DNA from 3 places in the Rhizobium sp. 11_C7_N12_5 genome. Region 3 is predicted to be linked to each of the others. Evidence: predicted binding sites of a transcription regulator. Region 3 holds the regulator's gene; each other region holds the start of a gene.
The links. Region 3 encodes HrcA, which represses chaperone genes, less so after heat shock. Its sites were predicted from a motif close to GTTAGCACTCNCNNNNNGNGAGTGCTAAC; they were not measured.
Positions count from the first base shown of each region.

Region 1: groES (co-chaperone GroES) is a predicted target of HrcA. The motif match lies at 6,413-6,441, and genes of this name have one in related genera.
Region 2: groES (co-chaperone GroES) is a predicted target of HrcA. The motif match lies at 3,467-3,495, and genes of this name have one in related genera.

Region 1 is NZ_JBPWPY010000002.1:1,512,196-1,522,334, forward strand. It holds gene AB8B29_RS26110 (transglutaminase-like domain-containing protein) at 1-762, shown strand, start outside; gene AB8B29_RS26115 (DUF72 domain-containing protein) at 1,237-1,944, shown strand; partial or broken gene AB8B29_RS26120 (NAD(P)-dependent oxidoreductase) at 2,139-2,228, shown strand; gene AB8B29_RS26125 (hypothetical protein) at 2,271-2,459, opposite strand; gene AB8B29_RS26130 (PRC-barrel domain-containing protein) at 2,567-2,863, opposite strand; gene AB8B29_RS26135 (DUF2252 family protein) at 3,167-4,342, shown strand; gene AB8B29_RS26140 (DUF982 domain-containing protein) at 4,974-5,273, opposite strand; gene AB8B29_RS26145 (Hsp20 family protein) at 5,342-5,815, opposite strand; gene AB8B29_RS26150 (usg protein) at 6,038-6,310, opposite strand; gene groES (co-chaperone GroES) at 6,590-6,904, shown strand; gene groL (chaperonin GroEL) at 6,956-8,584, shown strand; gene AB8B29_RS26165 (hypothetical protein) at 8,639-8,899, shown strand; gene AB8B29_RS26170 (PAS domain-containing sensor histidine kinase) at 9,115-10,139, shown strand, end outside.
Region 2 is NZ_JBPWPY010000001.1:369,179-379,317, reverse strand. It holds gene AB8B29_RS01810 (bifunctional riboflavin kinase/FAD synthetase) at 1-77, opposite strand, end outside; gene AB8B29_RS01805 (TIGR01459 family HAD-type hydrolase) at 93-941, opposite strand; gene chrA (chromate efflux transporter) at 1,034-2,470, opposite strand; gene AB8B29_RS01795 (sulfurtransferase/chromate resistance protein) at 2,467-3,288, opposite strand; gene groES (co-chaperone GroES) at 3,554-3,850, shown strand; gene groL (chaperonin GroEL) at 3,927-5,564, shown strand; gene AB8B29_RS01780 (hypothetical protein) at 5,788-5,979, shown strand; gene AB8B29_RS01775 (hypothetical protein) at 6,150-6,596, shown strand; gene AB8B29_RS01770 (glutathione binding-like protein) at 6,972-7,679, opposite strand; gene AB8B29_RS01765 (DoxX family protein) at 7,892-8,335, shown strand; gene hisG (ATP phosphoribosyltransferase) at 8,415-9,110, opposite strand; gene AB8B29_RS01755 (ATP phosphoribosyltransferase regulatory subunit) at 9,110-10,139, opposite strand, start outside.
Region 3 is NZ_JBPWPY010000001.1:2,133-12,271, forward strand. It holds gene gcvA (transcriptional regulator GcvA) at 1-432, opposite strand, end outside; gene AB8B29_RS00015 (DMT family transporter) at 592-1,521, shown strand; gene hemW (radical SAM family heme chaperone HemW) at 1,637-2,830, opposite strand; gene rdgB (RdgB/HAM1 family non-canonical purine NTP pyrophosphatase) at 2,849-3,493, opposite strand; gene AB8B29_RS00030 (VOC family protein) at 3,505-3,921, opposite strand; gene rph (ribonuclease PH) at 3,934-4,650, opposite strand; gene hrcA (heat-inducible transcriptional repressor HrcA) at 4,823-5,911, shown strand; gene AB8B29_RS00045 (GFA family protein) at 5,915-6,349, opposite strand; gene grpE (nucleotide exchange factor GrpE) at 6,561-7,199, shown strand; gene ptsN (PTS IIA-like nitrogen regulatory protein PtsN) at 7,288-7,752, opposite strand; gene hpf (ribosome hibernation-promoting factor, HPF/YfiA family) at 7,842-8,417, opposite strand; gene rpoN (RNA polymerase factor sigma-54) at 8,667-10,139, opposite strand, start outside.

The DNA of each region.
Region 1 (10,139 bases), on a different contig from region 3:
ATGTTGTTGGTCCTCAACATTCACCCCTCCCGCCGCGTGGATCTTCTTACGGAACAGGTCGTGATTTTCGATCGGCCAATCGAGGCTTGGTCATACATTGACGGCTTCGGTAATGCTTGCAGCCGAATCGTCGCACCGCCCGGATTAACCACGATCTCAACAGAGTTCGAGATCTATGACGGAGGTCTTCCAGATCCGGTGCCGCAACATGCATTTCAGCACGATATCAAGGATCTGCCGGACGAGGTGCTTGTCTATCTGCTGGGTAGCCGCTATTGCGATACCGACCAACTGACGGACTTCGCCTGGAAGCAGTTCTCGTCCACGCCCCTCGGGTGGCCACGGGTGAAGGCAATCCTTGATTTCGTACACAATCACATCACGTTCGACTATCAGAAGGCGAATCCCCTCCGGACGGCGTTTGGCGGATACAATGACCGCGTCGGCGTGTGCCGCGACTTCGCACATCTCGCCATCACGCTTTGCCGCTGTATGAACATCCCGGCACGGTACTGCACAGGCTATCTAGGCGACATCGGCGTCCCCAGGGATCCTAACCCGATGGATTTCAGCGCCTGGTTCGAAGTCTATCTCGGAGGCCATTGGCATACCGTCGATGCCCGGCACAACAAGGCGCGCATTGGGCGCATTTTGATGGCGACCGGCCGGGACGCCACCGATGTTGCGCTCACAACTGCCTTCGGCCCTGCAACCCTGTCGCGTTTCGAAGTTGTGACAGAGGAAATTCCCGGAGCCGCTTAAACGTGGCCATCTGGAAGCGTCACAAAAACGCGGCACTGAGCCAACACTTGGTCGGGGCGATGTTGCTCGAGCGACGTATTGTAATCACGGGAGTGCGGAGCCAATTTCCTTCTTGAAGTCATGGCGGGCCATCGATCTCGAGCTTCGTACGGTTTTGCCCAACTACCGACTGTAAGGACCGGGGCGCTTCATCTGCTGAATGGTCGTTTGCCAGAGACGGCGTCAGATTAGGGTCGGCCGCTTCGGCCAGCGGCTCCGTAAATCTGACCTCTCGAGAAGCTGGCGCTGTTGTCGGCCAGTCGCATTAGATCGATGCGAGTCCGCGGGCTGCCCAGGTCGCCCGAGCGGTGTATCGCCGTGTTCAGGCCCGCCTGCCGGCGATGGACAGTTGGAACAACGGCCCCGGCTTCTCGGTTACTGACAGGCATCACGCAATTTCTTCAAGCGCTTCCGCCCATCGATAGGAACTGGAACTTGCCGATCATTGCCACAGCCGCCTGGTCAATTCCAAAAGCAGTCGCCGACCGCTTTCCCGAAGAGGGAAGTGGACTTAGCCGATACGCGGCGGTGTTTAAGGGCGTCGAAATAAATTCGACGTTTTATAGGCAGCATAAAGCAGCCACCTTCAGTCGATGGGCTGATTCAGTTCCGAAAGATTTTCGGTTTGCGATCAAGATTCCGAAAGAGATCACCCATGTTCGCAAGCTAAAAGACATCGGCGGAGCATTCGAAATCTTTCTCCAGAAGATCTTGCCGCTGGGCGAGAAACTCGGGCCTTTGCTTTGCCAGATGCCACCGAGTTTGATATTCGATCCGTATGATGCCGAGCGCGCCTTCGAGACGATGCGAAGTGCGCATCCCGGCCCAATCGTTCTTGAGGTTCGACACGAAAGCTGGGCGGCGGCCCAAGCAAGGGCTCTGATTGACCGATATTCGCTTGACCGGGTGCTGGCAGATCCCGCTCCGGTCTGGCGGACTGTGGATTTTCTGCATCCGCCTCGTTATGTTCGTCTGCACGGCAAACCAAAGATCTACTATTCGAGCTACAACGACCAGGAGATCCTTTCCTTTGCGGGGTTGCTTGCCGCCGACAGCTGGTGCGTTTTCGACAACACTGCGTCGGGAGCGGCCTGCGAAAATGCGCTAACGTTGCGTGGCATAATGCCGAACTTCAACGTCTAAATCGATCCACGACACTTGGTTGCCAACGTTGTCCCACACAGGAATATCCCTTCCTGTGACCCAGAGAGCCGCGGGGCGTCGTTCTATGAAATCGCCTGGTAGTAGTCTGAAGATGAAGATGGCCGCCATCTGGTCTAAGTGGTGGCTGTTGGGTCCTGCGATCTGTTATCGGACCGGAACTCTTCGGCGGTTCAGCGACGGCGTACGTGATGTTGGCCGATCCTCTATCCAGCTATGTCTCTGGCGCCACGATCGCGGTTACCGGCGGTAGACCGATCCTTTGACGCCAAGGATCGCCATTCGGAGGGGAACAGAGGCCTTATCATTCATTGCGAACGATGAGCCTCCCCCGTGAGGAATTTCCAGAAAATCAATGAAGTAAGCGGGCAAAAGACCGACATCGTCCTGCTCGATTTTAACGAAGAAGCCTTCTCAGCGTTCGCCACGCAATACGGATTGATCGCGGCTTCGATCACCGCGATCAGCGACAGTTGCGACTGAATGCCGTTGTTCAATTGTTTCGCCCAGGAGTTGCCTACGGATCGCCGAGCTCTACAAGGTCGCCGAGATACGGAAAAGCCCGGCGCGATGGCCGGGCTTTGACGTTCGTGAGCTTAGGACGCTAGTCTTTGTGCTCTGGCATGTCCTTGAGCTGATCCTTTGTCCAGTTTGTGACGGCATGGACATCGCCATCCTCGTCGCGCATGAATTGCAGATCGGTCAGCGCAATGCCTACGGGCTTTGCTCCGATGCCGAGGAAGCCGCCTACGTCGATGACGGCGGTGCCGCTGACGCCGGAGCCGTGGATGTGATCCAGCGTGCCTATTTTGTGGTCGTCCGCGCCGTAAATGGTCGCGCCTTCAAGCACGGCAGGCGTCAGTTCAGTCGTGGCGAGGCGAACATGATTTGTATGATCCATTGGTGATCCTCCTTGTTTCCTGAGGAGGGGTAACCGAAGCGAACGAAGTTTGTTCCGTGCCCACGCTCACAAGTGAGTTTCAATGTCCTACGGCGTCAGCGAAAGGCAACGCCCAGCCGGTCGATCGCTAAAGTGGGGCTCAGAGGCAACGCCGGTCGGCCTGCGGAACTGTTCCGACGAGGCGGCGTTATGATAATTATTCCAAGCGTTCGCGAGGATGGCCGTGCAGCGGACACGCATTTTGAATTACCGCCTATTAGGATGCACGCCGCGCCTTACGATGTGCGACGCGAGGGCTAACGGATGAGCGCCAAGGACCGCGATTCTCTCCTGATCGCCCGACGAAACCTCAAGATGGCACGGTCCCCGGAAGCCTACATCAGGGGGACCACCAGACTGTTTTACAACTGGCTCGCCCGACACTCTTTCTCAGTCCCTGACGGACCCGCCGTGTGGATCTGTGGTGATTGTCACCTGGGCAATCTCGGGGCATTGGCGGATCGCAACGGCGACGTTGCCGTTCAGATCAGGGATTTCGATCAGGCTGTCATTGGCAATCCCGCTCACGATCTCATAAGGCTGGGGCTTTCTCTCGCCTCCGCCGCGCGGGATTCTGACCTTCCTGGTGTGACCACTGCGAGAATGCTGGATGCCCTTATTGGTGGATACGAATCCGCATCCGGGGAAAGTCAGGCGCACACACCGCACCTGCGCCAACCGAAGGACATCAGAAAGCTTGTCAGACATTCATTGCGTAGGCGCTGGCGAGATCTCGCAATGGAGAATTTTCAGACAAAACACCCCTTGCTTCCCCGCAACAAGCGCCTTTGGCCGCTGCACAGATCCGAACGCGCCGCGGTTCTTGCGCTTTGCCGGCAGAGGAAACTGGGGGAAATCGTCCTTGAGCCGGAAAAACTGCAAAAATCGGGCAATCAGACCGTGCTTGACGCAGCTTACTGGGTCAAGGGCTGCAGTTCGCTCGGCCATCTGCGATGCGCTGTTTTGGTTGGCGATGGCAAGCACCGGCCGGTTTCGTTGCTTGATATCAAGGAGGCAATGGGTGCCGCCGCCCCTTCGGCGGCCGGATCCGGAATGCCGCGCGACGATGCCGAAAGGGTCGTCGCGGGAGCAAAGGCTCTGTCACCCAATCTCGGCAATCGCATGGTTGCGGCAAGGGTGATGGACAAGGCTGTGTTCGTTCGCGAGATCGCGCCCCAGGATATGAAAATCGACCTCGGACGTCTTGGCGCAAAAGAACTCTGCGAAATCGGCCACTATCTCGGCGGGGTCGTGGGCCTTGCTCACGCCCGGCAGATGGGCGAGCAAGAGTGGCGTTCGTGGACCGGCGAACTTACCAGCGGGCGCAAGAGGAAGCCGGATGCACCGTCGTGGCTCTGGACGTGCGTAACCGAGCTCTTGTCGATCCATGACAAAGCCTATCTCGAACATTGCCGGCAAATCGCGCTCGAACATCACTAGCAGCAGCAACCCTGCCGAAACAGGCACCGATCATGAACCGCACGGGCTGGCTCAGCCGATAGAGCTTGTCGCGTCGACGGAGCAAACCGCCATCCACCGGCCTAGCTTCGTTACTTCGATAGACCTTCAGAAAACTTTCCGATTAACGGACCCGGCGGCGTTATTGAACGCTCGCTACAATCAATCTCGCGCGAAAGACAGCAACCGGCGCGAAATTGATCGGAGTTGAAGATTTGCCCCAACTTCGCGGCTATCCATTTCCCGGTGAGCGTTCACGACGTGGAAATTTTGTGCGTTGGTCGAGGTGCTATGGCAGTTACCAAGTCGACGAAACACGTCGCTGGATCGAGACTATGGTTCGTCATCTGCCAAAGCGCTGACCGAGGCAAACGCACCCCGTGGATCGAACCGGTTTAAGCGCTCCCCGTACGAAACCGTCTTCGAATCGATCCCTGGATATCCAACGCTCAGTCCGCCACGTTCGTCCGATTGTCATCTTCGGAAGCGCGGACTGTCGTCACGACGTCAATGAGGCGCCGAAACTTGACGTTCGCGACATCAGAACAGCCAGACCAATCGCCACGGAATCGCTGACGGCTTGTTTCAAGATATTCTCCATCATCGACGCCTCTCAACGCACGTGCGGATCTCTGTCCCGCCGCAGCCGGGACGCGACGATGACATCGCCGTCCGGCGCCAGGAGATCGTGTTTCTCGGCGAAGGCGGCAAATAGGCCGCGCACGGTCTCAGCTTCAATTTCACCTCGTAGTGCCGCATCGCAGGCCTTGAGCGCGATTGAATGCGCGGGGTCTCTAGAAGAGGCCGGCCATTCCATGAGATGTCGATAAGCTTCCGTCACCGAACGAATCTCGGCCGGAAAGCCGAGACCGACAAGAATAGAAACGGGCTCTTGGAACATATCGGGTTTCATCATGCTCTCCTTCCCAACCCAGATGTTGATGGGCGCCGTCGTGGCAGCGTCCATCAACAGAATGCGGATTAAGCTGCCTTCTGCGCGTCGATCTGTGCCGGTGCAGCCGATGTCGAAGCGGGCGCGGCTTCAATGGAGATTCTCCGCGGCTTGAGTGCCTCCGGGATCTCGCGAATAAGGTTGATCGACAGCAGACCGTTCTTCAGATCGGCTCCGCTCACGCTAACATGGTCGGCAAGCTCAAACCGGTGTTCAAACGGCCGGCCGTCAATGCCGCGATGCAGGTAGCCCTCACCAGGGGTCTCCTCCTTCTTGCCCGTCACGGTTAGAAGGTTGGACTGGAAGGTGATGTCGAGATCGTCTTGAGCAAAGCCCGCCACCGCGATCGTAATTCGGTAACTGTCGTCTCCGGTCTTGATGATGTCATAGGGCGGCCAATCGCTGATCGAACGACCGCGTTGGGCATTTTCCAGAAGATCGAAGATCCTATCGAAGCCAACGCTCGAGCGGAACAGGGGTGCATAGTTATAAGTCGTTGCCATAGCCATATCCTCCTTGAAGCAACATGGATACGGAAGCGCCGAAAGACAGCGCTCCCAGCATGACCAGCCCTTTTCTCAGCGGCTGGCGGCAATCGATTTGGTTTTTCGGATTTTTGAGTTCAAGAGCCTCGACTGAAAATTTTTCTCGCTTGCATATTCCTTGGCGACTGAGCTCTCTTTGGGCCTCCATAACGTCCGGATTTGGATGGAGACCCTCGAGCCTCAATGCAGCTTGAACTCGCCTTCAACGCGGCGCCATTCGCTGGGTCCGATCAGACGCTGATGGGTGTAGCGCACTGAATGCAGCGGCCCGTCAAGGTTAGCCTGCCAGTAGTTGAGGAACTTCTGCATCTCAGGAAAATCAGGAGCCAAATCATAGTCCTGCCAGACATAAGTCTGAAGGACGGATTCGAAATCGGGAATGCGGTAGAGGATATGCGCGGTGGTAAGGCCATAACCGTTGAGCTGACGCTCCAGATCCGATGAAAATCGCATGCTTCATCTCCGTTTCGTAACAGTCTGAAGGTGGTGTAAATTTTTGCAGCCATCAATGATTTTTTGAATGCTCGAGGCCAGGTTGTTGTTCCTTGCCAGTGTGTTAGCAGCCATTCCTGAAGAGTGCTAATTTTTTTATTTTGACCTCTTGAAATCGAAAATCCGCCAAACCAGATCATTTCGCGCAAGACGCTCGATCGAGGTTTTGCGCCCGCCCGGACCGGTCATCCGGTCCGGCCGGGGAACAACGTCATCATTGTTTGTCCATTGGAGGAAAACATGTCGTTCCGACCGCTTCATGATCGCATTCTTGTCCGCCGGGTTGAATCCGAAGAGAAAACCAAAGGCGGCATCATCATTCCCGATACCGCCAAGGAAAAACCGCAGGAAGGCGAGGTCATCGCTGTCGGCCCCGGTGCGCGCAATGATGCCGGCCAGTTGCAGGCACTCGACGTCAAGGCCGGCGATCGCATCCTGTTCGGCAAATGGTCGGGCACAGAGATCAAGATCAACGGCGAAGACCTTCTGATCATGAAAGAAAGCGATGTCATGGGCGTCATCGAGGCCCAGGCAACGCAGAAGCAGGCCGCTTAAGGCGCTTCCAATCACCAGTCGAACTTGCTGCCTATTAAAGGAGTGAACAGAATGGCTGCGAAAGACGTAAGATTCAACACCGATGCCCGTGACCGCATGCTGCGGGGGGTCGATGTACTCGCCAACGCCGTCAAGGTGACGCTCGGTCCCAAAGGCCGAAACGTGGTTATCGACAAGTCCTTCGGCGCACCGCGTATTACCAAGGACGGCGTCACTGTCGCCAAGGAAATCGAGCTCGAAGATAAGTTCGAGAACATGGGCGCACAGATGCTGCGCGAAGTCGCGTCAAAGACCAACGACATTGCCGGCGACGGCACCACGACCGCAACAGTTCTTGCCCAGGCGATCGTCAGGGAGGGCGCCAAGGCGGTGGCGTCGGGCATGAATCCGATGGACCTGAAACGCGGTATCGATTTGGCTGTCGACGCGGTCGTCAAGGAACTGAAGACCAACGCCCGCAAGATTTCCAACAATTCCGAGATTGCCCAGGTCGGCACCATCTCGGCCAATGGCGACGAGGAAATCGGCCGCTATCTCGCGGAAGCGATGGAAAAGGTCGGCAACGAGGGCGTCATCACCGTGGAGGAGGCCAAGACTGCCGAAACCGAACTCGAAGTCGTCGAAGGCATGCAGTTCGACCGCGGCTATCTGTCACCCTACTTCGTCACCAACCAGGACAGGATGCGGGTCGAGTTTGAGGATCCCTACATCCTGATCCATGAGAAGAAGCTCTCGAACCTCCAGTCCATGCTGCCGGTGCTCGAGGCCGTGGTCCAGTCCGGCAAGCCGCTCCTCATCATCGCTGAAGACGTCGAAGGCGAAGCTCTTGCAACGCTCGTCGTCAACAAGCTGCGTGGCGGCCTGAAGATCGCTGCCGTCAAGGCTCCTGGCTTCGGCGATCGCCGCAAGGCCATGCTTGAAGACATCGCCATCCTCACGGGCGGCACTGTCATCTCCGAAGATCTTGGTATCAAACTGGAGAACGTGACGCTGACCATGCTTGGCCGAGCCAAAAAGGTAGCGATCGAGAAGGAGAACACGACGATCATCGATGGCGTCGGCTCCAAGGCCGAGATCGACGGCCGCGTTGCGCAGATCCGCGCGCAGATCGAGGAAACCTCTTCCGATTACGACCGCGAGAAACAGCAGGAACGCCTTGCCAAGCTCGCCGGCGGCGTTGCCGTCATCCGTGTCGGTGGCTCGACGGAAGTCGAGGTCAAGGAAAAGAAGGACCGCGTCGACGACGCGTTGCATGCCACCCGCGCGGCCGTCGAGGAAGGCATCCTACCCGGCGGCGGCGTAGCGCTGCTGCGGGCCGTCAAGGCGCTCGACAATCTTAGTACGGCCAACCAGGACCAGCGTGTCGGCGTCGAGATCGTTCGCCGCGCAGTCGAAGCGCCGGTGCGCCAGATTGCCGAAAACGCCGGCGCCGAAGGCTCGGTAATCGTCGGCAAGCTGCGCGAGAAGGCGGAATTCTCCTACGGCTGGAACGCCCAGACGGGTGAATACGGCGATCTCTACGCCCAGGGTGTCATCGATCCTGCCAAGGTCGTGCGCACGGCGCTTCAGGACGCGGCATCTGTCGCCGGCCTCCTCGTAACAACGGAAGCTATGATCGCCGAAAAACCAAAGAAGGAAGCCGCTCCGGCGATCCCCACCGGTGCCGGCATGGACTTCTAAGAGTGATACGCTTAGCCCGCCCCATCAAGGGGCGGGCCACTTTCGGAGGGGAAGATGAATTCAACGCAACTGTTGTCGCGGGAGGATGCCCGGCTTTGCGCAGGCGTCGTAAGGGAGATTTCCAGTGCCAGGGGTATCTCGAAAGATCCAGTCGCTGTAGGCAAGCTGACAATGGCGGTTGCCAGGCTTTATAACAGTGGCTTCCATAGTCGAGAGGAACTTCTGTCGGCTGCGATGCAGATGGCTGATCTCCAGTCCAGCGCAGCAACAAGTGTTGGAAGCAAGGAGCAAGACGTTCAATATCCCGGCAAGTAGACCCAGTACGATCAAATATCTTTGGGGTCGATTTTCTGGCAGAAGGCGAACCAGTATCGATTGGCTTAAGGTCCTGCTACGGCAATAAAGCGTGATGCCGATCGGAAGCGGATGTGCTAGCGTGCCTTAGAGCGTCATTCCAAGGTTTGCATTGACGGCGCTCCTGCCGAGTGATGATTCGCTACGCGAGTTTTCGGCCCATGAGGGCCATTTTCATGTCCAAAGAACCGATTGCCCATTTCGAGGCAGCGAGTACGCTTGCCGTCGTGGTTTCATCAAACGAGCCGTTGCTGTTCCTATCTGCAGACCAGAAGGTCATTGCGGCGAGCACATCGTTCTGCCGAGCCTTCGAGATCAATCCTGCGACAATTCCCGGCAGGGCGCTGAGTCAGCTTGGAGACGGCGAATGGGCGATGCCCAGGCTCACCTCTCTTCTGAAGGCGACGGCAGCCGGAAGTGCGAGGATCGAGGCCTACGAAATTGACCTTATGCGGCCAAACCGGAAGACACGCCAACTGGTCGTCAATGCGCAAATCCTTGACGACGGCAACAAGGACCATATCCGGCTGCTGGTTGCCCTCTCCGACGTGACCGACGCGCGCGCCCAAGCAAAACTGAAAGATGACCTCGTCCGGGACAAAGCCATCCTGATACAGGAAGTTCAGCATCGCGTCGCAAATAGCCTTCAGATCATTGCGAGCGTCCTTATGCAGAGTGCACGTCGGGTGCAGTCGGAGGAAGCGCGCGGACATCTTCACAACGCCCATCACCGAGTGATGTCGATTGCGGCCGTTCAGCGACAACTCTCGACATCGAGCGGCGGCAATGTCGAACTTCGTAGCTATTTCACCCAGCTTTGCGAGAGCCTCGGCGCATCGATGATTGCTGACGAGAGCCGGTTCTCGATATCGGTGACGGTGGATGACAGCGCCGTCGAAGCGGACGTCTCCGTCAGCCTGGGGCTTATCGTGACCGAATTGGTGATCAACGCTCTCAAACACGCCTTTATTGACCAGCAGACGGGAAGGATCGCGATCGACTATCGCTCGACCGGCAGCGACTGGACACTTTCGGTAGCTGACGATGGAGTAGGCATGCCCACTGGCAGCGTTGCTGCCAAGGCTGGACTAGGCACAGGCATCGTCGAGGCCCTCGCCCGGAACCTACAGGGTGAGATTAAGTTGAACGACGCAAGCCCAGGAACCGCAGTGATCATAAGTCATCGCGGGGATGCCGACCG
Region 2 (10,139 bases), 370 kb from region 3:
TTGCCGATGGCGATGACGCCGCCCTTGAGATCGTCGGGAAGCGGGTCGCGGGTCTCGTTGCGATGGAAAACGGTCATCGTCTGCCACTCCGGTCAAGCAAGGCGCGGCATCCACCACTTCGGCGAGGCCTGCTCGCGCGCCAGGAAGGCGCCGAGTGCGGCTTCGTCGGTGTGACCGTCGACGACGTATTCGCGGGCGTGGATGCCATGGCTGATGTAAAGAAGATCGAGGCCGTAATCGAGCGCGCCGCGCACGTCGGTCGGCATGCCGTCGCCGATGGCGACGACGCGCGACAGCGGGAATTCGCTTCGCACCTCGCGGGCTGCCGCAATCGCGGCTTCGTAGATCGGCTGATGCGGCTTGCCGGCGATCCGCGTCTGCCCGCCGAGCCGCTCGTAATAGGCGGCCATGGCGCCGGCGCACGGGATCATCCGGTGGCCGCGCTCGACCACGAGGTCTGGATTGGCGCAGATGAGCGGCACCTTGCGGGCAGCCCAAGCCGTCAGCATGTCGGTATAATCGTCAGGCGTTTCAGTCTCGTCGTCGAAGAAGCCGGTGCAGACGATGCTTTCGGCTTCGCCCGCCTCGACACGCTGCACGTCGAGCCCTTCGAGGATGCCGATGTCACGCTCCGGCCCCAGCAGGAACACTTTTTTCGGACCCTCGGCGATCAGGCTGCGGGTGACATCGCCCGATGTGACGATGCGGTCATAGGCACTGTCGGGAACACCGATCACGCGCAGCTGCTCGACCACCCTCGGAGCGACGCGCGGGGAATTGGTGATGAGCACGACGGTCAGACCCTGGGTGCGGGCCGCTTCCAGCGCGATGGACGCTTCCTTGTAACCGGAGACGCCGTTATGAAGCACGCCCCACACATCGCAGAGCGCAACATCATAAAGTCCGCCGATCTCGCGAAAGCTTCCGATACGTTTGCCCATGCGGTCCTCGCGTCAAATAAATCACGGGCTGACATCGCAAACCGGCCGGCAAATTACAAGAGCGATACGCAGGTTTTTGCGTCGCACGGGGCTCAAGCGGCAAGCCGGAGCAGGGAACCCGCCACGGCGGAAACGCCGAGCACGGTGGCAACACCGGCGCGCTGACGGAAAACCAGGACGGCCGCGAGGACGAAGAGCAACAGCGCCGAAATATCAAGGGTGCCCCAATTCGGCCACGCGATACCAGCGATCGGTACATTGGCGAAATCGCCGCCGTCAATCCTGACGGGGTGACTGAACAGCACCAGCCGATCGACATTCGCAAACAGCACATGCAGCCCGAACCAAACCGAAAGGTTGGTCATAACGCCGACGATGGCCGCCGTGATGGCGGCAAGCGCGCCCGAAAGACCCGCATGGCCGCGCAATTTTTCGATGTAAGGCGCACCGGCGAAGATGAAGAGGAAGCTCGGCGCAAATGTCGCCCAGGCCGCGAGGCTCGCTCCGAGAAAGCCGCCAAACAGAGGATCGAAGCCGAAGGGATTGCGAAATCCCGCCATGAAGCCAACGAAGCACAAAACCAATACGAGGGGCCCAGGAGTCGTCTCGGCAAGTGCGAGACCATCCAGCATTTCGCCCGGCTTCAGCCAGGCATAATGCTGTACCGCCGTCTGCGCGACATAAGCCAGAACAGCATAGGCGCCGCCGAAGGTGACGATCGCCATGCGTGAGAAAAAGGAGAAAATGGCGCCGAATACGCTTGTTTCACCGCTGAGCGCCTCGGAGACGACATCCTGTGGACCGTGCAGAGCATGCACCAACAACAGTGGCGCCTGCCAGATCAATACCCAAAGCAGGATCGTCAGGACGGACGCCTTCGCTTGAGCGCCTCCGAGCCATCCGAAGCGGCTGGTTGGCGCCGTCAGGCGCGGCAATCGTGGTCGCCACTGTTCGTCACGCCAGGCTCGATAGAGGACCCGCCCATATCCGGTAAGGCCGGCCAGCAGCACGACCATGGGAAAGGGCAGATCGAAGATGAAGAGAAGGACGAAGCTGGCAATCGCTATCGCCACATGGAAGCGGCTCTTGAGGGCACGGCCGCTCAGCCGCATCAGCGCCTGCAAGACGATCGCCAGCACGCCCGCCTTGATGCCGAAGAAGATCATGGCAAGCAGGCTGGTGTCATGGAAAATGGCGTAGAAAGCCGAAAGCGCCAGAATGACGACAAAGCCCGGCAGGATGAACAGCAGACCGGCAATCAAACCGCCGCGCCAGCCATGCAGCAGCCAGCCGATGTAAGTCGCAAGCTGCTGTGCCTCCGGGCCTGGCAAGAGCATGCAGTAGCTCAAGGCATGCAGGAAGCGCTGCTCATCGACCCAACGCCTCTCGTCGACGATCATGCGATGCATGAGGGCGATCTGCCCGGCCGGGCCGCCAAAGCTCAAGGCGCCGACGCGCGCCCACACGCGTGTAGCTTCGCTGAGGGACGGGCTCGCAACCAGATCGTCAGCCAAAACGGTTTCGCTCACGATCTTCTTGCTCCATGCGATACCCAATCATGCTTTTCCTGGGTCGCGTCTCGCGACCAGCGATAAAGCGCGTCATAACACAACATGCCCGCATCCAACTGTTCGATATCGTCAGCAAACATGCGCGACAGGCCGAGCGAAACGGCAAGCAAGCCAGCCGCCTGCGGTTCAAGATCGAGCCGGTTGGTATCGGCGCCCCTGATGATGCGGGAAAGATGGTGAAGAGCCGGGAGGTCGAGCCGGAATTCTTTCACCATGGTATCGAAAGTGCATTCCTCCTCGCGGTGGCTCCAGAATACCCCCTCCACATCGAAGGGTGTCGCGCCGAAGCGTTCGGCGACGCCGTCGACTTCCTGAGCCGTCACGAAGAGAAACGAAGCGCCGGGATCAACGAAGCGGCGGATCAGCCAGGGACATGCGATACGATCGATCTTCGGCCGGGCGCGGGTTACCCACACGGTTGCACCGGACGCGTTGGCATCGGGCAGGATCGAAACCGGGATCAACGGCAATCCTGCCGCCCGCCAGGCGTCGAGACCGCCATCGAGGATTTCCGCCGCGGCACCAGCCAGCCGCAGCCAGGCGGCGACGCCTTCGCTGAGCTTGCCGCCGTGCTGACAGAGGCAAACGACATTCCGGTTGTGAAATTCGGCGGCCCAAGCCTGAACATCCTTGTAATCCCGGCGGCGCGAGGCCGGCACCAGACAGGGATCGGCGTCGAAATCCTCGACGCTGCGAACGTCGAGTATCGCGGGCGCTTTCGGCGTACCCAGCAGACGAAGAAGCTTTTCGGGGGTGATGGCGCTGAACGAAGTCATGTTACGTCCCTTCCAAAAGAGATGGACGCGAAACTCCGGCATGACGCCTCGTGGGGTATCCGCAAACCCCATGCCCACGATTTTCCGGCAAAACCGGCAGCAAGTCAATGAAGAGCGGTTTGAAAAAATTCACGGGCACGTTCTTGACTCGTTTGCTAGCCACCCCTAAATCACCGTCGCTAGCACTCGCCAATGCTGAGTGCTAACACAGCCCATACGGATCCCCCGCTGATCCGTGAATGTCATTTGATCGAGGGATTAGACAATGGCAAGCACCAATTTCCGCCCCCTTCATGACCGCGTCGTCGTTCGTCGCGTCGAGTCCGAAGCAAAGACCAAGGGTGGTATCATCATTCCCGATACCGCCAAGGAAAAGCCGCAGGAAGGCGAAATCGTCGCCGTCGGCTCCGGCGTTCGCGATGACTCCGGCAAGATCGTCCCGCTCGACGTCAAGGCCGGCGACCGCATCCTGTTCGGCAAGTGGTCGGGCACCGAAGTCAAGCTTGACGGCGAAGACCTTCTCATCATGAAGGAAGCCGACATCATGGGCATCATCGGCTAATCCAGCCGGTTTCCCCTTTTCCGATACAGCTGACGGGCCATAAACCCGGACAATGCGAATTCAGGAGTTTTTAGACATGGCAGCTAAAGAAGTAAAATTCGGCCGCAGCGCCCGCGAAAAGATGCTTCGTGGCGTCGATATTCTCGCCGACGCAGTCAAGGTAACGCTCGGCCCGAAGGGTCGTAACGTCGTTATCGACAAGTCCTTCGGCGCTCCGCGCATCACCAAGGATGGCGTCACGGTCGCCAAGGAAATCGAACTCGAAGACAAGTTCGAAAACATGGGCGCCCAGATGGTCCGCGAAGTTGCTTCGAAGACCAACGACATCGCCGGCGATGGCACGACGACTGCAACCGTTCTCGCCCAGGCCATCGTTCGCGAAGGTGCCAAGGCAGTTGCAGCCGGCATGAACCCGATGGACCTGAAGCGCGGTATCGATCTCGCCGTTTCAGAAGTCGTCAAGGATCTCCAGGCCAAGGCCAAGAAGATCAACACGTCAGAAGAAGTCGCACAGGTCGGCACGATCTCGGCAAACGGCGAAAAGCAGATCGGTCTCGATATTGCTGAAGCCATGCAGAAGGTCGGCAACGAAGGCGTCATCACGGTTGAAGAAGCCAAGACCGCCGAAACCGAACTCGAAGTCGTCGAAGGCATGCAGTTCGACCGTGGCTACCTCAGCCCCTACTTCGTGACCAACCCGGAAAAGATGATCGCCGATCTCGAAGACGCGTTCATCCTGCTGCACGAGAAGAAGCTCTCGAACCTGCAGGCCATGCTCCCGGTTCTCGAAGCCGTCGTTCAGACCGGCAAGCCGCTCCTCATCATCGCTGAAGACGTCGAAGGCGAAGCTCTTGCAACGCTCGTCGTCAACAAGCTGCGTGGCGGTCTGAAGATCGCTGCCGTCAAGGCTCCTGGCTTCGGCGATCGCCGCAAGGCCATGCTTGAAGACATCGCCATCCTCACGGGCGGCACTGTCATCTCCGAAGACCTCGGCATCAAGCTCGAGTCGGTCACCCTCGACATGCTCGGCCGTTCCAAGAAGGTTTCGATCTCCAAGGAAAACACCACGATCGTCGACGGCGCCGGCCAGAAGTCCGACATCGAAGGCCGCGTTGCCCAGATCAAGGCTCAGATCGAAGAAACCTCTTCCGATTACGACCGCGAAAAGCTGCAGGAACGTCTTGCCAAGCTCGCTGGCGGCGTTGCCGTGATCCGCGTTGGCGGCTCGACGGAAGTTGAAGTGAAGGAAAAGAAGGACCGCATCGACGACGCTCTCAACGCGACGCGCGCTGCTGTTCAGGAAGGCATCGTACCGGGCGGTGGTATCGCTCTCCTGCGTTCCTCCACGAAGATCACCGCCAAGGGTGAGAACCAGGATCAGGAAGCCGGCGTCAACATCATTCGTCGTGCGCTGCAGGCGCTGGTTCGCCAGATCGCTGAAAACGCTGGTGACGAAGCTTCGATCGTTGTCGGCAAGGTTCTCGACAAGAACGAAGACAACTACGGCTACAACGCTCAGACGTCTGAATATGGCGACATGATCGCCATGGGCATCGTCGACCCGGTCAAGGTTGTCCGCACGGCTCTGCAGAACGCAGCTTCTGTTGCTTCGCTGCTGATCACCACCGAAGCCATGATCGCCGAACTGCCGAAGAAGGACGCTCCGGCTATGCCTGGCGGCATGGGCGGCATGGGCGGCATGGACATGATGTGATAGGGCATCGGCCCAATCACAGGAATGTCCATAAAGCTTCGCCCATGCATCTTTGATGCTTCAGGCCGTCAAGCGGCCTGAAGTGGCGGCATGGACATGATGTGACAGGGCTTTAGCCTTATTACGATTGTTCAATCCGGCATCCGGAATTGACGAAGGGCGGCCCTCGGGTCGCCCTTTTCATTTGTGCCGAAACAGTTTTGATGCAAGTTCGGCAAGTTTCATGGCCATGCAAATTTACGCAAACTGCCCCATTGCCGTTTTCAAAAAAGTCCCTATAAATCCCAGCGCAGCGATTTTAGAGGGTAAGCTGCAATGCACACAAATTTTACTTATTTTCGGCACGATTAATCAGCGCCTGCGTACAATCATGACATCATGGAATGATGGCGTCCGGATTTATTACTTGAAATGACTTCATAGACGGGATCGACAACCCGAAAAGCATGGCGAAAGACGGAATCAGCGGAGATGCGGCTCTGCTTTTCCTGAAAGCGCGACATGCGGGGGAGACGTTCCATCCGAAGATGGACGGAATTCGAATGAAGCGCGCTCGGGGGACCATGCGCTCAAGTGAGGATCATATTGTTCAAGATTGCCAAGGCCAATTTTTCCGCACCCTTTGCTCCCGGCTCGCTGGAATTCGAGGGGCATGATCCCGATCTTCTGGCGCAGTTTTGCGTTTCCGAAGGTTGGACGGGCGACCTGTCGAGCGGCATCATCCGGCTCGGTCAGTGGAGCACCATGCTGCACGGGCTGAGCTCCTCGGAATGCGGTCTCTTGAGCCTGATGCATTGCTATGATGCGCATGATCGCATCCGCATCCTCGATATTTTCGAGCAAGGGGCTACCGCTGCATCCTGCTTCTGCTACTCAACGACGATCCTTGGTACCGGCGGTCATCGCCAGCCAATCTTCTGCGTCGGCGAATCCATCGCCGCCGACGGAAAACATGCCGGCAGCCTGGTCGGCGTCTTCCTGTTTCCGCGCTTCAAGCTGGAGCCGGGCAGCCAGTTGGCCATCCGGCAGTAGAAGCCACTGTCGATGATGGTCAGGTGAATTTACCATCGTCTCACTTGCGGGACCGCCCCTCACCCCAACCCTCTCCCCGCAAGCAGGGAAAGGGAGTTTCGTCCTCTAAAATCGGCACCTTCATTGCTGAGTGAGATCCCGCCGCAAACGCGGGACCGACCCCCTCGCCCCGTCTACGGCAGGGGAATCGCATATGAGATGAGATCGTCGCCGCACAACCCCTTCTCCCCTCGGGGAAAAGGGGCTTACGGCACTGGCATGCCCCATAAGCAATTGCCCTGCCGTCTACGGGGAGCGTGCTGGCGTGAGAGGCCAGGCACATGGACGCGACAAAGACGGACCTGACCGACCTGCTCCCGAGGAGATCGGAGCCAATCAATCCCGCTTTGGAATGTTCAACCCGCGCTGGCTCGCCGGACGTGCAAGAGCGCGCTCCAGCCAGCTCATGACCGAGGGGAAGCTCTCGAATTCGAGAACGTCCCGGCCGCCATAAAACACATCGACGCCGCGAACCCACGGAAACGTCGTGATGTCGGCAATGGTGTATTCGTCGCCCATGATCCACTGGCGCCCCTTCAGGCGCTCTTCCAGAACCCCTAAAAGACGCTTGGCCTCGTCGCGATAACGTTCGACCGGATAGGGATTGTTGGCGACCTTATCAGCCGCAAACTTGAAGAAGTGGCCGAACTGGCCGAACATCGGACCAATGCCGGCCATCTGGAAGAAGACCCATTCCAACACCTCGTAACGGCCGGCCGCGTCCTTGGGCATAAGCTTGCCGGTCTTCTCGGCGAGATAGACCAGGATCGCACCGGACTCGAACAGGCCGATCGGCTTGCCGTCCGGACCATTGGGATCGATGATCGCGGGAATGCGACCGTTCGGATTCAGCGAAACGAATTCCGGCGACTTCTGGTCGTTGGTGCCGAAGGAAACCAGATGAGGCTCATAGGGCAGACCCAGTTCCTCGAGCGCGATCGACACCTTGACGCCATTTGGCGTCGGCAGCGAATAGAGCTGGATGATATCCGGATTACTGGCGGGCCAGCGCTTCGTGATTGGAAAAGACGACAGATCGGCCATGGGGGCTCCTTCCAAGATTATGATTTTGGCGGATGAATTTGCGTCAACATAACCGATACGGAGCCGATGGGAAGAGTGCTGAGCGTCAGCATTGTTCACTGATTGTGAACTAATTGTGCGCAGTTGTTTATCTTTTCAATCTCCCAAAAATCACGAATATCCGTCTCCAGAAATTGTCGCCACCGACCCAACCGCTTTCATTGGAGACTATCATGTCCAACACCAACAATATCGTCATCCTCGTGGCGCGCATCCTGCTCGCCTTCATGTTCATCTTCGCCGGCTTCGGCAAGCTGACCGATCCGGCAGGCACCGCCGGCATGATCGCCGGCGCCGGCATGCCCTACGCAACGCTGCTCACCTATCTCGCCGGCACCTTCGAATTCGTCACGGGCGTTTGCGTCCTCATCGGCTTCCAGGTCCGCATCGTCGGCTGGTTGCTCGCCGCCTTCTGCGTGTTCACCGGTGTTATCTTCCACCTGCCGACCGTCAACGTTCCGGACTTTCCGGCTGCCGCCAACGGCTGGATCAACGGCCTGAACTTCGTCAACTTCCTGAAGAACGTCACGCTCGCCGGCGCCTACATCATGCTCGCCACCAACGGCGCAGGCGTCTATTCGCTCGACGCACGCCGCGGTGCTTACGCCACCGCTTGATTGCAGCGCATCTCCCAGGACTAAAAAAGCCCGCCGGATCGCTCCGGCGGGCTTTTTTCATGCGTGAATATCCAAAAAATCAGAGCGCGGCACGCACCGCCGCGACGATGCGCTGAACCATGGGGTTGCCCTCGTGGCTTTGCTTGCGGGCGCGAACGAGGCACGCCTCCGAGCGCAGGATGACGCCATCAGACAGAACCTTGAGATGGTTCGCCCTCAGCGTCGAGCCGGTGGAGGTAATGTCGACGATGATATCGGCGGAGCCGGCGGCCGGCGCACCCTCGGTAGCGCCGAGGCTTTCGACAATGCGATAGAGCTGGATGCCGTGCTGGCTGGAGAAGAACTGCTGCGTCAGCCGCCAATATTTGGTGGCGACCGTCAACCTGCGGCCATGACGGGCGCGGAAATCGGCGGCGACATCGCCGAGATCGGCCATGGTGTCGACATCGAGCCAGATGTCAGGCACGGCTACGACGACATCGGCATGGCCGAAGCCGAGGCGGGCTGAGAATTCGACGCGGCGATCCGCCTCCGCCATGCCCTCACGCACGAGGTCCTCGCCGGTGACGCCGAAATCGACGCTGCCATTGCCGAGTTCACGCGAGATTTCCGAGGCAGACAGGAAGGCGATCTCGACATCGTCCCAACCCTCGACGCGCCCGCGATAGGAGCGGTCATTGCCGACGGCGACAATGGGCATGCCGGCGCGTTCGAAGATCGCCGAGCAATCGTCCTTCATCCGGCCCTTGGAGGGAAGCGCAATGGTGATCGTCATCAGGCTGCCCTCGCGGTTTCGATGCGGTCGAGCCAGAGCGCAAAGCCGACGGCGGGGATGTGATCCCTAGCACCGAGCAGGGTCAGCAATCGGTCGAAGCGGCCGCCGCCGGCGAGCACCGCCGTCGATCCCTCCACCGTCGCCTCGAAGACGAGGCCGGTATAATAGTCGAGCGGGCGGCCGAAGGCGGCGCGATATTCGATCATCGATGTATCGACCCCGGCATTGGCGAGCGCCGCGACACGGGCATCGAAACCTTCCAGCGCCGCGCCCAGCTTCAGGCCAGCCGCGTCGGCAAAGCCGGCCAGCGCTGCAGACGCGTCCGCCAGCGGCAGGCTCAACGACAGAAACTCTTCCAGCACGCCGAAGGCGGCATTATCGAGACGGGTTTCCGACAGAACCAGCTTCTCGCGAAGACGGCGAGCGATCTCCTGTGGCGAGCGGCTGGCATTGGTGGAATAGCCGGTCGCCTGCATGGTGTTGTCGATATGAATGACCAGCCCCTGCTCGTCGCCGCGATTGAGGAAATCGAGGGCATGCGGATCGAGCCCGGTGACCGGATGCGGGCTTGCCAGACGCGCCAGCAGGGTTTCGAGCTGCATCATGTTGCCGAAGGCATGGATCAGCCGCTTCTGCCAGCCGGAGGGCAGACCGAGGGCCTGGACGACCGCCTCGAACACGGCCTGGTCGCCCAGCGTCACCGACAATGCCTTGCCGGGGACCAGGCGGTTGAGGATGGCGATGGCATCGCCGATGGCGCGCGCATCGGCGCTTGCCGTATCGCGGTCGCCGAGATCTTCGATGCCAGCCTGATAGAATTCATGGCCGCCCTCGCGGCGCTGGCGAAAGATTTCACCCAGATAGGAATAGCGCTTCGGCGTGCCGGTCGCGGTTTCGATGTGGCGCAGGCACACGGGAATGGTGAATTCCGGACGCAGGCAAAGGCTGGCGCCGGTCTCGCTTTCGGTCATGAAGATGCGGCGGCGAAGGTCTTCGCCCGCCATGTCGAGAAACGGCTCAGCCGGCTGG
Region 3 (10,139 bases):
GATGGCGATGTCGATCCCGTCCCGCTGGAAATCCATCATGCGATGCGAGGCGCTGATGCGCAGATCGATATCGGGATGAGCCTGCTCGAAGCGCCGAAGCCGCGGCACCAGCCAATGCGTGGCAAAACCGGCAGTGCAGGCGACGGTCAGCACTGTGTCCCTTGAGCGCATCGTCAGGGCCGTGGTTGCCTCGCGAATGAGGCGGAAGGCCGTGCGCATCGTCGCGAAATAGTCGGCGCCTCCTGTGGTCAACGCAAGGCTGCGCGCCCGGCGCTCGAAAAGCCGTACGCCGAGCGCGCTTTCGAGGTCCCGGATCTGCAGGCTGATGGCGCCAGGCGTGACATGCAGCTCGTTTGCCGCCAGCGTCATGCTGAGATGACGGGCTGATGCTTCGAAGGCCCTGAGGGCCGAAAGAGACGGCAACTGATCCATAATGATTGAGTTCAGCTAAATCATTGAATGAGAAAGACTCGCTTGCCAGAGGCCCGCTATCGCGAGATTATTTCAGCAATTCCGATGGTTGGCAACAGTATGAGATTCCGGCCGTCCATAAGTAAAACTCAATCGAATGAAATACTGGAGACTATCGTGATGCCGCAGAAGTCCATGGGCGCAGTCGAGTGGGGCATGCTTGTGGGACTATCCCTCCTGTGGGGCGGCTCCTTCCTGTTCAACGGCATTCTGGTCCATGGACTGCCGCCCTTTACCATCGTGACAGCGCGTGTCGCACTTGCCGCTATCGCTCTGCATGTCATCGTGCGCGTGACCGGGCATTCCATGCCACGCGATCGCCAGGTCTGGCTCGCCTTCTTCGGCATGGGCTTCCTCAACAATGTTATTCCCTTCCTGCTGATCGTCTGGGGCCAGACGCATATTGCCAGCGGCCTTGCCTCGATCCTCAACGCGACGACACCGCTTTTCGGCGTCGTGGTCGCGCATCTTCTGACGTCGGATGAGAAGATGACCGGCAATCGCCTTGTCGGCGTCATCGTCGGCTTTGCCGGCGTGGCCCTGATGATCGGCCCGTCGGTGCTCGCAAGCCTCGGTTCGAATGTGCTGGCGCAGCTCGCCGTATTGGGAGCCGCCTTCACCTATTCCCTCGCCGGCATCTTCGGACGCCGCTTCCGCCGCATGGGGTTGGCGCCCATCATTCCCGCCGCCGGTCAGGTGACGGCCTCGACCGTCCTGCTGCTGCCGATCGCTCTTTTCGTTGACCGCCCCTGGACGCTCGCGATGCCATCGGCCGAAACCTGGCTGGCGCTCGCGGGCCTCGCCATCCTGTCGACGGCCGTCGCCTATGTGCTGTTCTTCCGCATTCTCGCGACCGCAGGCGCTACCAACTTGATGCTGGTGACCTTCCTCATCCCTGTCAGCGCCATCCTGCTCGGTGCACTGATTCTCGGCGAGGACTTGCAGCCGAAGCACTTCATCGGCATGGCGATGATCGCGCTCGGCCTTGCGGCGATCGACGGACGGCTGTTTACCCTCCTCTTGAGGGCAGGGGAATCGCATATGAGATGAGATCGTTGCCGCGCCCCCTCATCCGACCCTTCGGGCCAACTTCTCCCCGAGGGGAGAAGGAGCTTGCGGCACCGGCATGCCCCATATGCAATTGCCCCGCCCTCGAGGGAGGTGACTAACAGGCCAGATCGGCAACGACGGAATCGAGGAGCAGCATTCCCGTCGGCGTGCAGCGCAGGCGGGAATTGCCCAGCCGCTCGATGAACCCGTGCTCCAGCAGGAAAGCCTCGCGCTGCGGATCTGGATCCCGGCCGGAGAGTTCCTGCCAGCGGGCGAGGTCGACACCCTCCTTCAGGCGCAGGCCCATCAGCAGCAATTCGTCGGCCTGCTCGTCGAAGCCGAGCATTTCCTGATCGACCATGCCATGGCCGTCGCGCTCGACCATCTCAAGCCAGCTCTCCGGCTTCCGCTCGGTGGCCGTTGCAAGCTTTTGCGAGCCGCGGGTCAGCCGGCCATGGGCGCCGGGACCGATCCCGGCATAGTCGCCATAGCGCCAGTAGGTGAGATTATGCCGGCTTTCGGCGCCGGGACGCGCGTGGTTGGAGACCTCGTAGGCCGGCATGCCCTCGCGCTCGGTGATCTCCTGCGTTGCCTCGTAGAGCAGCGCCGACTGGTCGCCGTCGGGCACGATCAATTTACCGGCCTTGTGAAGGCCGTAGAAGGGCGTGCCTTCCTCGATGGTCAATTGATAGAGCGAGAGGTGGTCGACGGCGTAGGAGATTGCCTCCTTCAGCTCGCGTTCCCATTCCTCGACTGTCTGGTTCGGGCGGGCATAGATGAGGTCGAAGGACATGCGCGGGAAGATCTCGCGCGCCAGCTTGATCGCCTTCAGCGCGTCGGCGACATCGTGCAGGCGGCCCAGGAATTTCAGGTCGCGGTCGTTCAGTGCCTGCACGCCCATCGACACGCGATTGACACCGGTGGCGCGATAGCCGCGGAAGCGCTCGGCCTCGACGCTCGATGGATTGGCCTCCATGGTGATCTCAATGCCGTCAGGCACATGCCAGGTCCTGGCGATGCCATCGAGGATCGTACCGACCGTCTCCGGCTTCATCAGCGAAGGTGTGCCGCCGCCGAGGAAGATGCTGGTCACTGTTTTCGGGCCGCTGATCATCCGCATCGATGCCATCTCCTTCAGAAAGGCGGCAGCGAAACGCTCCTGATCAACAGGCTGGTGACGGACATGGCTGTTGAAATCGCAATAGGGACATTTGGCCGCGCAGAAGGGCCAATGCACATAGACGCCGAAACCAGGCTCGCCGGTATCCGGTAGCAATTGCGCCCCGCGCATCAGGTCTTGCGAATCCATGATCTCCACGAAGTAAGCCTACGCCTCCAGACAGGTTTCGACAAAGACCTTGAAGGCGCGGGCGCGATGCGACAGCGCCTGCGGATTGCCGGGCTTCCAGCCATGCTTCTCGTCGGCGCTCATCTCGCCGAAGGTCGTCTCATATCCCTCCGGCTGGAATATCGGATCATAGCCGAAGCCCTGGGTGCCGCGCGGCGGCCAGACGACGGCGCCTTCGACTTCGCCGCGGAAAAGTTCGGTATGTCCGTCCGGCCAGGCAAGGCAAAGCACGCTGACGAAACGAGCCGTACGGCGTTCAGGCGAGGTGGCGCCGGCTTTTTCCAGCGCGGTTTCGACCTTCTGCATCGCCATGGCGAAGTCGCGAGTGCCGTCAGCTGTTTCAGCCCAGTTGGCGGTATAGACCCCCGGATCGCCGCCGAGCGCATCGATCACCAGGCCGGAATCGTCGGACAGTGCCGGCAGGCCGGAAGCATGCGCCGAGGCCAGTGCCTTGATCGCGGCATTTTCCTCGAAGGTCGTGCCTGTTTCGTCCGGTTCGATGAAATTGAGGTCGGCGGCCGACTTGGCGGCAAAGCCGAAGGGGCCGATCAGATCCTCGATTTCGCGGATCTTGCCGGCATTGTGGCTGGCGACGACGATGGTCTTGGTATCGAGTTTGCGCATGTCTTGTCCCGTCATAAGCCCCAGATGCGGGGTTCGGCGCATTCCAGGCTGTTGCCGGCCGGATCGCGGAAATAGATCGAGCGGCCGCCGTTCGGCCAGTGAAAATCGGCTTCGATGGCAATGCCCGCAGCCTTCAGCTTCCGGGCCATTGCCTCGATGTCGTCGCCGCTGAGCCGAAAGCAGACATGACCATCGCCCGTCGTGCCATGCGGCGGCACGGGAAGGGAGCCCGGTTCCGGCGGCTTCATCGTCTCGGCCGGATTGAAGATCAACAGCACGCCCGGCCCGCAACGATAAAAGACATGGCGGTTACCACCACGTGCGATCTTCTCGAGCCCGAGAATGCCGCTATAAAAGGCCTCGATCGCATCGAGATCGTCCGCATAGAGAGCGGTTTCCAAGATGCCTTCGAGAGCCGCGTCCGCCATTGCAGGATATCCTCAGACGATCGCCTGCTTCTGCAGATCCACCAGTTCGGCAATGCCGTTCTTGGCAAGGCCCAGGAGCGTGGCGAATTCCTCTTCGCTGAAGGGCGTGCCCTCGGCCGTTCCCTGGATCTCGACGATCCCGCCTTTGCCGGTCATGACGAAGTTGGCGTCGGTTTCTGCCGAGGAATCCTCGAGATAATCGAGGTCGATCACCGGCTGGCTGGCGAAGATGCCGCAGGAGATCGCCGCGATGTGATCTTTCAGCACGCGGTCGACTTTGATCATGTTGCGGCTTTCCATCCACTTCATGCAATCGTAGAGCGCGATCCACCCACCGGTGATCGACGCGGTACGCGTGCCGCCATCGGCCTGGATGACGTCGCAGTCGACGGTGATCTGGCGTTCGCCGAGCTCCTTCAGGTCGACGACGGCGCGCAGCGAGCGGCCGATGAGGCGCTGGATTTCCTGCGTGCGGCCGCCCTGCTTGCCGGCGGCAGCTTCGCGCTTCATGCGCTCGCCGGTCGCGCGCGGCAGCATGCCGTATTCAGCCGTGACCCAACCCTTGCCGCTGTTGCGCAGCCATGGCGGCGTCTTTTCTTCCAGGCTTGCCGTGCAGAGCACATGCGTATCGCCGAACTTGACCAGGCACGAGCCTTCCGCATGCTTGGAAAAATTGCGCTCGAACGACACCTTGCGCATCTGATCGGTTTTTCTGCCTGAAGGCCGCATTCCACTCTCCTGAAACTTCGTTGACCGCTTCTACGACCCAGAGGAGGCTTTTGCAAAGGAAAAGCAGGCTTTAACGCCCCACTGCGGCGGTAACCGCATTTTTCCCTTTTGCGATTGCTAACTGAATGATTATATTTTCACTAAGGCTCAATGGAACGGATTTGGCAGCAAAATGGTATTTACGACATCGACGGTTTCGGATGTCATTGCTGCGCTTGACGAACGCTCCAAGGAAATCTTTCGCCGCATCGTCGAAGGCTATCTCGAAAACGGCGAGCCGCTCGGTTCGCGCAATCTTTCGCGCCTGCTGCCCATGTCCTTGTCGCCAGCTTCGGTGCGCAATGTCATGAGCGACCTGGAAGAGCTTGGTCTCATCTATTCGCCGCATATCAGCGCCGGCCGGCTGCCGACCCAGATCGGCCTGCGCTTCTTCGTCGACGCCTTCATGCAGGTCGGTGACCTCTCCGCCGAGGACCGCGCCAACATCGATCGGCAGGTGCGCGGGAGCAATCGCGACCAGCCGATGGAATCGGTCATGTCCGAGGCGAGCCGCATGCTGTCTGGCATTTCGCGCGGCGCCGGCCTGGTCATTACCGCGAAAAGCGATCCCGTGCTGAAGCATGTGGAATTCATCCGGCTGGAGCCGACCAAGGCGCTTGCGGTGCTTGTCGGCGATCATGACCAGGTCGAAAACCGCATCATCGAACTGCCGGCCGGCATCACCTCGTCGCAGCTGACGGAGGCCGCCAATTTCCTCAATGCTCATATGGCCGGCCAGACCCTTCCGGAATTCCGCCGGCGTGTGCAAAGTCTGAAGGATAGCGTCCGCCAGGAGTTGGACAGCCTGTCGCATGAGCTGGTCGAGCGCGGAATTGCGGTGCTGTCGGGTGACGACGCCGAAGGCAAGCCGACGCAACTCATCGTGCGTGGCCACGCCAATCTGCTGGCCGACGTCGGCGGCGCCGAGGATCTGGACCGGCTGCGTCTGCTATTCGATGACCTTGAAAAGAAGGACAGTCTCATCGAGATCCTCAACCTTGCGGAAAGCGGACCGGGGGTGCGTATCTTCATCGGTTCGGAAAACAAGCTCTTTTCCCTGTCCGGCTCCTCGCTCATCGTCGCTCCCTACCGCGACGATGACGATCGCATCGTCGGAGCAGTCGGCGTCATCGGTCCGACGCGGCTGAACTACGCACGCATCGTGCCCATGGTGGATTATACGGCACAGCTGATTTCGAGGCTGTCGCGGCCAGGGATCTGACGCCTAGTCGGGAAGCAGCGTTCCCGATCCGCCCATTTCCGCCGGAAAATCCTTCTGCTTCGGCAGTCCATCTTTCATGTGCAGCACCGTCGTCTCGTAATTGGCGTGAAATGCCGGTTGAAAGTCGAGACCGGGAAGGACAGCGGCGTAAACATCGGTTACGCCCCATGGGGGATGCTCCGTCAGCAGATGGCCCCCGCAGACCGTGCACCACTTGCGCGCGCTCGTTTCGGTCTTCTGGTAGCTGCCGATGCGATCTGCACCCTTGGTAATGTGGACGGCTTCGGGCGGCCAGAGCGAGAAGGCATTGACCGGTCCCGCCGACCATTCCCGGCAGGAATCGCAGTGGCAATAGCCCATCGCGATAGGCTCGCCGTCGACGGTGACCTCGACTGCACCGCAGAAACATTTGCCGGAAAGGGATTTGCCGCTGGACATTGATCTCACCCGCCGTGTTGAGATACGCTTAACTATATCATCGGAGAGAGGGCCTGGATAGCCGAGTCGCAACCAGCGTCTCTGATCCGCCGGTATCTTGCCACCGTCGTAATGCCACGAATTGGCTGATCTTCTCGACAAAGCCTTGATTTTTTCCGGCTAAACCTCGATATCGGGCACATCCAAAAGACAAAGCAATTCGGAGACCGTCATGACCGACGAAACAACGAAAACCGGACCTGACGCCGCGGCGGCCGACACATCAGCGGATTTCGCTCAAGACGCAGCGGAAACCATTGATGCGACCGAGCCGTCTCAGCCGGACCCGGTCGAGCTGCTGAAGGCCGAAAACGGCGAACTGCGTGACCGCTACCTTCGGCTCGCCGCCGAGATGGACAATCTTCGCCGCCGCACCGAGCGTGATGTGAAGGATGCGAAGTCCTATTCCGTGGCGAGCTTCGCCCGCGACATGCTTGCAGTGGCGGACAACCTGCGCCGCACGCTGGAAGCCATTCCGGCCGAAGCGCGCGCCGGCGCCGATGCTGGCCTGCAGACGCTGATCGACGGCGTCGAGATGACCGAGCGGTCCATGCTCTCGGCACTGGAGCGCCATGGCGTGCGCCAGATCGAGCCGATCGGGCAGAAGTTCGACCCCAATTTCCATCAGGCGATGTTCGAGGTGCCGAATTCAGAGGTGCCGAACAATACGGTCGTGCAGGTCGTGCAGGCCGGCTTCGTCATCGGCGAGCGCGTTCTGCGCCCGGCCATGGTCGGCGTCGCCAAGGGCGGCCCGAAGATCGTCGAGAATGCAGAGGGCGCCAATAGCCCGCTGGACGAAAAAGACGCCTGATCTTCACGCGATAAAAAAATAAGAGCCGGATGATCCACAATCATCCGGCTCTTATTTTTGCCTTGATCCGATGTGATCCAAGTCACCGTTAAGCGGCGTTGGATGCCTGTTCCTCGTTGAGGAATGCATAGATCGCCGAAGCGGATTCCGTGGCGCGCAGCTTGGCGACCAGGTCCTGGTCTCGCAAAACGCGGGCGATGCGTGAGAGTGCCTTGAGATGATCGGCGCCTGCGCCTTCCGGCGCGAGCAGCAGGAAGACGAGGTCGACGGGCTGGTCGTCCAGCGCCTCAAAATCGACCGGTGCTTCGAGACGCGCGAAAATGCCTGCGATGGATTTGATGCTGGCAAGCTTGCCATGCGGGATGGCGATGCCGTTGCCGACGCCGGTGGAGCCCAGGCGCTCGCGCTGCAGCACCACGTCGAAAATCTCTCGTTCGGGAAGTCCGGTCAGTTTGGAGGCTTTGGCTGCCAGCTCCTGAAGCAGTTGTTTTTTGGAATTTGCCCTCAAGGCGGGGATGATCGCATCTTGGTGTAGCAAATCTGCCAATGCCATTCTCTTTATCCTTCGTGTCGCCGAGAACCGATAACGGGGGAGCGGCGGTCGGCCCACTTAGGCACGGAGCCGCCGCTCATCTTCTATTCTCAGCCTTTGATATTGGCCGCGTCGATCCAGCCAATGTTACCGTCCTGACGACGGTAGACGATGTTCAGATGTTCCTTGCCGGGACTGCGGAAGAGCAGCAACGGTTCGTCGGTCATGTCGAGCGCCATCACAGCCGTCGCCACCGACATGGTCTTCAATTGCTTCGTGCTTTCGGCAACGATCACCGGCGCGAAATCGGAGGCAATCTCCTCGTCGTCGTCCGGAACGCCGTCCATGACGGTGTAGGCGACTTCAGCCTGACCGTTCGCATGATTGCCGGCCTGATGGTCCTTAAGCTTGCGTTTGTAACGGCGCAGACGTTTCTCGATACGCTCGGACGCCGCGTCGAAAGCAAGCTGCGGGTCCATCGCCTCTCCGGCGGCATGCAACACCACACCGCTGTCGAGATGAAGCTTGCAATCGGCCGCGAAGCGAGAACTGGACTTGTGAACAGTTACCTGACCCGAATACCCCCCGTCGAAGTATTTCGTCACGGCCATACCGATCTGGTCTTCAATCCGCTGGCGGAATGAGTCACCAATTTCCATATGTTTACCGGAGACACGCACACTCATGGAGTTTCCCTTCTTGTAGTGGTTATTGCGCGTACCAGTTTACGCCAAGCCTCAAGCTCATCCAAGCACTTCACGCGGTCAAAGACAAATTGCGTATATCGGCCGCCTTCGGGATGATGGGGATAAGTTCATGGTCGTGCTGTCCTGCAGCGATTGCGGCGGGCTTCTAGCCCCGCCGCATCTGAAAGTCAACTGCATCTTAACGGACTGTTAGGAGATCCGCAGTCTGTGGTTGAATGCCGACAACGGTCAGAAGTTCGCGACTTTTGCGATGGCCCGCTTCTCTCGCCGCCGCTGCACGGATGAAGGAATGTTCATTGCCTCGCGGTATTTTGCAACCGTACGGCGAGCCAGCTCGATGCCGCCCTTCTTCAGCGTATCCACGATATCATCGTCGGACAGAACCGCATCGGAACTCTCGCTCGAGATCAGCAGGCGGATCTTGTGACGCACCGCTTCGGCGGAATGGCTGTCGCCGCCTTCGACGGCGCTGATCGAAACCGTGAAGAAATATTTGAGCTCGAACAGTCCGCGTGGCGTTAGAATATATTTATTCGAGGTCACGCGGCTGACGGTCGATTCATGCATCTTGATGGCGTCCGCCACGGTTTTCAGATTGAGCGGCCGCAGATGGTCGACCCCATGCACCAGGAAAGCGTCCTGCTGCCGCACGATTTCGCTCGCCACCTTCATGATCGTCTTGGCTCGCTGGTCGAGGCTGCGGGTCAGCCAATTGGCATTCTGCAGGCATTCCGACAGAAAGGCGTGGTCCTGGCTGGTTTTGGAGACGCAGGCGAAATAGGACTGGCTCACCAGCACGCGCGGCAGCGTATCGGGGTTGAGCTCCACCAGCCAGCTGCCGTCTGCGGCGGGGCGCACCACGATATCGGGCATGATCGCCTCGGATATGCCGGTCTCGAAGGAACTGCCGGGTTTCGGGTTGAGCTGGCGGATCTCCGTCATCATGTCGAGCAGGTCTTCCTCGTCGACACCACAGAGCCGCTTCAGCGTTGCAAAATCACGCCGGGCGAGAAGCTCGAGATTCTGGATCAACCGCTCCATAGCCGGATCGAAACGATCCCTCTGCCGAAGTTGGATTGCCAGACATTCGCTGAGAGAGCGTGCGAAGACCCCGGGGGGATCCAACTGCTGCAAGATATTCAGCACGCGTTCCACTTCCCGAGGGGAGGCACCGAGACGCTCCGCCGTTTCCTTTGGGTCGGCATGCAGATAACCGGCATCATCGAGCTGGTCGATGAGGTACTGCGCGATCAGCCGGTCGGCTGCGGTCGGAAGCGAAAAGGGGATTTGTTCGTTCAGATGATCGCGAAGCGACACCTGGCCGGCGACAAAATCGTCAAGATCGTAGCTCTCGCCGGCTTCGCCGCCAGGCATGGATTTCCATTGGCTCAGCAGTTCCGGCGCATCGGCACGCTGCGGACTTCCATCGTCGGGAAAGACGTTGCTGAAATTGGTATCGAGTTCGTTGTTCAGCCGGTCCGTATTGCCGGTATTGTCGCTCTCGTACCAGTCGCTCGCCAGATCACCGGGATTGCGGTCGAAATCATCGTCGCCGTGGGTTTCGTCCACGGTTTCGAAGCGCTCGTCCTTCGTCTCGCGATCGCCACTACTGCCTATATCCTCGTCATTTGACGCAAATTCAAGCAGCGGATTCTTCTCGACTTCCTGCGCGATAAACTGAGTCAGTTCAAAATGGGTCAT